One region of the Nonomuraea sp. NPDC059194 genome, then DNA from elsewhere that is predicted to be linked to it. Evidence: riboswitches for the same ligand, from Rfam matches in the RefSeq annotation. Region 1 holds a riboswitch; each other region holds the start of a gene.

Region 1 (2,173 bases):
CATCAGCGGGACCACGTCGGCGACGCCCACGGGCAGGCCGGGCCGTACCCCGCCGAGCAGCAGCACTCCGCCGGACGGCGAGGTGGCCAGGAAGGCCACGTCGGCCCCGCAGGACAGCACGTCGCCGGTGCCGTCGTCCAGCGCGAAGAGGAAGCGGCCTGACAGCGCGGCCAGCTCGGGCGCGGCGCACAGCCCGCGGTCCAGGGCGGCGACCAGTGGCCGGACGTCCACCAGGGACGAGGGGGCGCGGCCCGCCAGAGGGGAGGCGAGGATGTTGCGCACCCGCTCGTGGGTTTCGGACGGCAGCAAGCCCGCCGCCGCCATCCGCGCCGCGAACTCCGAGGGCGCGCGCAGGCCACGGACCTGGACGTTCGCCCGGGAGGTCAGCTCGATCACGCCGGATCCGAGCGTGGCGGCGCAGTCCGCCAGCTCCCTGAGCTGGGCGGAGGTGAGCGCGCCGCCCGGGATGCGGACCCTGGCCAGGGCCCCGTCGGCGGCGGTGTGGACCTGCAGCGCCCCAGGACACGCATCAAGGCGTGCTTGTCCCGAAAAGTCATTTATGTCCACGCGGAGGATGGTAACCCGTCCAAAACCCTCTAGTCTGATCGCAGACGAGGGCGACGGAGGAAGCCGGTGCGAAGCCGGCGCGGTCCCGCCACTGTGACCGGGGAGCGAACCCCACCGCAGGCCACTGTCCGGCGACGGATGGGAAGGCCGGGGTGAGCGTCGATCCGGGAGCCAGGAGACTCCCGCTCTCGTGACACCCGCGACCGGGGCGAGGACCCCGAGGGAGGAGTTCCCTGTGCCCGAGAGCACGGCCGTTCTGCTGCTGTCGACCTCCGACACCGACCTGCTCAGCGCGAGGGCGAGCGGCGCGCCGTACCGGCTGGGAAACCCCGCCAGGCTCACGGTCGACGACCTGCCCGCGCTGGTCGAGGGTACGGACCTGGTGGTGGTGCGGCTCCTCGGCGGGCGCAGGGCCTGGGAGGACGGGCTCGACCACCTGCTGGCGGGCCCGCGTCCCGTGGTGGTGCTGGGCGGCGAGCAGGCGCCCGACGCCGAGCTGATGGAGCTGTCCACGGTCAGCGGCGGCGTCTGCGCCGAGGCGCACGCCTACCTCGCCCACGGCGGCCCGTCGAACCTGGCCGAGCTGCACTCCTTCCTGTCCGACACGGTGCTGCTGACCGGGCACGGGTTCGCCGCGCCCGAGCCGACCCCGACCTGGGGGCTGCTCGACATGGAGGGCGCCGTCTCCGAGGGCCCCGTCGTCGGGGTGCTCTACTACCGGGCCCACCACATGGCGGGCAACACCGGGTTCGTCCGGACGCTCTGCGAAGCGATCGGGGAGGCGGGCGGGCGCGCGCTGCCGATCTTCTGCTCCTCGCTCCGTACGGCCGAGCCCGAGCTGCTCGACACGCTGCGGACCGCCGACGCGCTCGTGGTAACCGTCCTGGCCGCCGGGGGCACCAAGCCCGCGACCGCGGGAGCGGGCGGCGACGACGCGGCCTGGGACGTGGGCGCGCTGGCCGAGCTCGACGTGCCGATCCTGCAGGGGCTCTGCCTCACCACGAGCAGGCAGGCGTGGGAGGAGAACGACGACGGCCTGTCGCCGCTCGACGCGGCCTCGCAGGTGGCGATCCCCGAGTTCGACGGGCGGATCATCACGGTGCCGTTCTCGTTCAAGGAGGTCGACGAGGACGGGCTGACCGTCTACGCGGCCGACCCCGAGCGCGCGGCCCGCGTGGCGGGCACCGCCGTACGGCACGCGCGGCTCAGGCACGTCCCGAACGCCGAGAAGAAGCTCGTGGTGATGCTCTCGGCCTACCCGACCAAGCACTCGCGCGTCGGCAACGCGGTCGGCCTCGACACGCCCGCGAGCACGGTGAAGCTGCTGGCCAGGCTCGCCGAGGAGGGCTACGACCTGGGCGAGGGCCTGCCCGGCGTCGCCGACGGCGACGGCGACGCGCTCATCCACGCGCTCATCGCGGCGGGCGGCCAGGACCAGGAGTGGCTGACCGAGGACCAGCTCGCCGCCAACCCGGTGCGCATCTCCGCCGACGCCTACCTCGCCTGGTACGGCACGCTGCCCGAGGAGCTGCGCGAGGCGATGGAGCGGCACTGGGGGCCGCCGCCCGGCGAGCTGTTCGTCCACGAGGGCGACATCGTGCTCGCC
Region 2 (2,173 bases), on a different contig from region 1:
AGCGTGCGCATCATCCGGCCGTACAGGGTGCGCGCGGGGATCTGGCGGGTGTACAGGCCCGCCGCCTCGGCGGCCTTGTATGCCTCGTCGAAGGCCTCGCCGTACAGGTCGGTGAGGTGCGGCACCTGCTTCGGGTCGAACAGCGACCACGTCTGGTCCGCCTCGACGCGGCGCATGAACTCGTCGGGCACCCAGTTGGCGAGGTTGAGGTTGTGGGCGCGGCGCGCCTCCTCGCCGGTGTTGTCGCGCAGTTCGAGGAACTCCTCGATGTCGGCGTGCCAGGTCTCCAGGTAGACGCAGGCCGCACCCTTGCGGCGGCCGCCCTGGTTGACGGCGGCGACGCTGGCGTCGAGCGTGCGCAGCCAGGGGACGATGCCGTTCGAGTGGCCGTTGGTACCGCGGATCAGCGAGCCGCGCGAACGCACCCTGGTCCAGGCGATGCCGATGCCGCCGGCGTACTTCGACAGCCTGGCGACCTGGCCGTAGCGCTCGTAGATCCCCTCCAGCTCGTCACGCGGCGAGTCGAGCAGGAAGCAGGACGACAGCTGGGCGCGGCGCGAGCCGGAGTTGAACAAAGTGGGCGAGCTGGGCAGGTACGACAGCGTGGACATCAGCGCGTACAGCTCGGCGGCCTCGGCGACCGACGCCGACAGGCCGCACGCGACGCGCAGCATGAAGTGCTGCGGGCGTTCGAGCACGCCGCGGGTCTCCGGGTGGCGCAGCAGGTAGCGGTCGTAGACAGTACGCAGGCCGAAGTACTCGAACCTGTCGTCGGCGCCCTCGTCCACGAGCGCGTCGAGGGCGGCGGCGTTGGCGGCCACGAAGGCGGCCAGCCCGTCCTGCAGCAGACCCGCGGCGTGGGTGGCCGCGATCGACTCGGAGAAGGTCCGCACGCCGTGGGCGGCGGCCTCGTCGGCGATCTCCTCGGCCAGCAGCCTGGCGGCGACCCTGGAGTTCTCCGGATCGGTGATCACCCTGGCGGCGGCCTCCTCGATGGCCAGCCGGCGATCCACCTCTACGATCTGCGTCACGCTCTCTCCTCGCGAGCTTCGCCCCCGTGAGGGCAGGCGAGAGCACGCGGGCACGCCGCAGGGCCCCCTGGCCCTCCCTCGAGGCCTTGGACAGGTCATACCGCTGGCAGGTCTTCGGACTCGCGGGCGTACGTCAGCTTCCTACTGGCCGTCGCTTCCCAGGCCATGGGCCCAGTGCTTCGTGACGGCGGTCGTTCCCGCTCACCGCTGCGGGGCAGTGCCGGAATCTCACCGGCTTCCCTTTTGCTTCGCCCTGCTCGGGCGAACCAGCGACGACCAGGATCCTACATCTAGTGGCCGCGGACGCAACTACCCCAACAAGTTGTGTCGATCAGGCCGAGGTCCTTGAGCACTTCGCGGGTCCTCTCGACCTCGGAGCCGAACCACTGGCCGAAGTCGTCGCCACTGAGCGGGATCGGTTTCCAGCCCTTCGTACGGCAGGCCTCCCGCCACCGCTCGGACCCGACGACCTCGTCGAGGAGCTCGACCGCCTGGGCGCGTTCGCCCTCGCCCATCTCCTTGGGCCCGAGCACGCCGCACCAGTCGGCGAAGTCGACCCGCACGCCCGACTCCAGCAGGGTCGGCGCATCGACGCCCTCGACCCGTTCGGCCGAGGAGACGGCCAGCACCCTGACGCGCCCCTTGTCGAGGGGCTTGCGCCACTCGCCGAGCGGACCCGCGGCGATGGCGACCCGGCCGGCCAGCAGCGCCTCGGCCGCGTCGTTCGTGGTGGGGTAGCCGGCGTAGTCGAGCACTCTGGCGTCGGCACCGAGGCCGCGGGCGACCAGCCCGAACAGCAGGTGGTCGGTCTCCCCCTGCGGCCTGCCGCCCAGCACGGTGCCGCCGGGGTCGGCGACCAGCCGCCGGGCGAACTCGTCGAACTCGCGAAACAGGGAGGCGTCGGTGACCACCAGGGCCTCGACGTCGCCGACGAGCCTGGCCAGAGGCGTGCCGATCTCCTTCGACCTGCTGATCTCGGCGGCGGCGAGCGCGGGCAGGCCCGTCACGGTCAGCCTGGTGCCCCCTGCCGACATCCCGCCGCGCCTGAGCTGCCCTTCAAGGGCCCGCGCGACGGGGATCCAGGCCTCGCCGCCTGGCACGACGGAGAAGCTCGGAACCTGTCGCGTGGGCGTGCCGCAGCC
Region 3 (2,173 bases), on a different contig from region 1:
TCGTCAGCGGTGAGATCACGGCCGCGGTGATCATGGCGTAGCGGGCGAAGGTGTCGGCTCCCGACCGGGGAGTCGTGTCGAGACTGGTCATGGTCAGAGCGTCCGTCCGTCGCGGGCTCGGCGCATGAGTAGGCCCCTACTCATCTAAGGTGAAGGCCCATGGAGCCATTGGCGGTAGGACTGGTGGGCGCGGGCCCGTGGGCGGAGATGGCGCACGCGCCGATGCTGGCCAAGGGCCCGCACACGAGGCTCGCGGGCGTGTGGGCCCGCCGTCCCGAGGCGGCGGCCAGGCTGGGCGCTCCCGTCTACGAGCGGATCGAGGAGCTGTTCGACAACGTGGAGGCGGTGGCCTTCTGCGTGCCGCCTGCCGTACAGGCCGAGCTCGGTGTGCTGGCCGCCAAGGCGGGCAAGGCGCTGCTGCTGGAGAAGCCGCTGGCGGCCGACCTCGACGGCGCGCGCAGGCTCGCCGGCGCGGTGGCGGAGGCGGGCGTGCCGTCCCAGATGCTGCTCACGCTGCGCTACTCGCCGCAGGCGCGGGAGTTCCTGTCCAGGTGCGCCGAGGTCGAGGCGTTCGGCGGCCAAGCGACGGCCGTCTCAGGCACGCTCACGGGCGGCGGGCCGTTCGCCACACCGTGGCGGCTGGAACGCGGCGCGCTCCTCGACGTCGGGCCACATGTCATCGACCTGCTCGACGCCGCCCTCGGCAGGGTGGTGGGCGTGCGCGCCCACGGCGACCCGCTCAGGTGGATGGGCCTGCTCCTCGACCACGAGGGCGGCGCGGTCAGCGAAGTATCGATGTCGATGTCCGCCGCGGGCGACTTCACTCCCATGCGCGTCGAGGTGTACGGCGCCGCCGGCAGCGTCCAACTGCCCGCCTTCGACGACGACCCGCTCGACGTGGTGGCCGAGGAGTTCGCGGCCACCGTACGGCGGGGCGGCGGCCACCCGCTCGACGCGGCGCGTGGCCTGCACCTGCAGGAGATCATCGCCGAGGCGGAGGCCCAGCTCACCACCCCTTGACTTCGGCCTTGCGCGGAGGATTGATAGCGTTTGTCCGACGCGCAGCGTTGCAGCGAAGTCCGGTGTGAATCCGGCGCTGTCCCGCAACTGTCATAGCCAGGTCGCCTGCCGCCGCGCCGACGTCATCAACCCTCGTGGAAAAGGGTGATCCGTCGCACATTCGCGGGTCTCTCGGTTCCGACAGTGTGAAAGGACTACTCGTGAGGCCCGTACGCACGGTCTTCGCGGGCGCGCTGCTGGGAACGGTCGTCCTGGCCGGTTGCGGCCAGACCGCCCCCACCTCCGCCCCCGCTTCCGCCCCCGCTTCCGCACCCGCCCCCAGTCCCGCATCGAGCGCCCCCGCCGCGCAGGACGCCGCCTTCCCCGCCACCGTGCAGGCGGGCAACGGCGCGGTCACCATCGCCAAGAAGCCCGAGCGCATCGTCTCGATCTCGCCGACCGCCACCGAGACGCTGTTCGCGATCGGCGCGGGCCCCCAGGTCATCGCAGTCGACGAGATGTCCACCTATCCGGCGGACGCCCCCAAGACCGACCTGTCGGGCTTCAACCCGAACGTCGAGGCGATCATCGCGCACAAGCCCGACCTCGTCGTCGCCTCGGACGACAAGGTCGCCGCCCAGCTCGCCAAGGTGAACGTCCCCGTTCTGGTGGAGCCCGCCGCCACCAAGATCGACGAGGCCTATGACGAGATCGTCGACCTCGGCGTCGCCACCGGCAACAAGGCCAAGGCCGACGAGGTCGTCGCCGGGATGAAGGGCAAGCTGGAAGAGCTCGCCGCGGCCGCGCCGCAGGCCAAGAAGCTCACCTACTACCACGAGCTCGACACCACGCCCTACGCCGCCACCTCCACCACGTTCATCGGCCAGATCTACGGCATGTTCGGCCTGGTCAACGTGGCCGACAAGGCTCCCGAGGCGGCCGGCGGCTATCCCAAGCTGTCGGCGGAGTTCGTGGCGAAGGCCGACCCCGACCTGATCTTCCTGGCCGACGTGAAGTGCTGCCAGCAGAGCAAGGAGACGCTGGCCAAGCGGCCAGGATGGCAGAACCTGAAGGCGGTCAAGAACGACCGCGTCATCCAGCTCGACGACGACATCGCCTCCCGGTGGGGTCCGCGCATCGTGGACCTGGCCACCGCGATCGGCGAGGCCGTACG

What was found. Region 1 has a riboswitch for cobalamin ahead of cobN (cobaltochelatase subunit CobN). Riboswitches for the same ligand answer to the same signal wherever they lie in the genome.
Region 2: linked by a shared signal. The riboswitch ahead of ACFXJ8_RS13615 (ribonucleoside-diphosphate reductase subunit alpha) and the one ahead of cobN (cobaltochelatase subunit CobN) in region 1 are both predicted to bind cobalamin.
Region 3: linked by a shared signal. The riboswitch ahead of ACFXJ8_RS04770 (ABC transporter substrate-binding protein) and the one ahead of cobN (cobaltochelatase subunit CobN) in region 1 are both predicted to bind cobalamin.

What each region holds. Positions count from the first base shown of each region.
Region 1 is NZ_JBHZBH010000001.1:280,752-282,924, forward strand. Features, by position in the region: gene cobG (precorrin-3B synthase) at 1-567, opposite strand, end outside; cobalamin riboswitch at 585-765, shown strand; gene cobN (cobaltochelatase subunit CobN) at 803-2,173, shown strand, end outside.
Region 2 is NZ_JBHZBH010000008.1:131,958-134,130, reverse strand. Features, by position in the region: gene ACFXJ8_RS13615 (ribonucleoside-diphosphate reductase subunit alpha) at 1-1,031, opposite strand, end outside; cobalamin riboswitch at 1,119-1,317, opposite strand; gene ACFXJ8_RS13610 (Bug family tripartite tricarboxylate transporter substrate binding protein) at 1,322-2,173, opposite strand, start outside.
Region 3 is NZ_JBHZBH010000002.1:433,603-435,775, reverse strand. Features, by position in the region: gene ACFXJ8_RS04780 (hypothetical protein) at 1-91, opposite strand, end outside; gene ACFXJ8_RS04775 (Gfo/Idh/MocA family protein) at 160-1,020, shown strand; cobalamin riboswitch at 1,028-1,148, shown strand; gene ACFXJ8_RS04770 (ABC transporter substrate-binding protein) at 1,221-2,173, shown strand, end outside.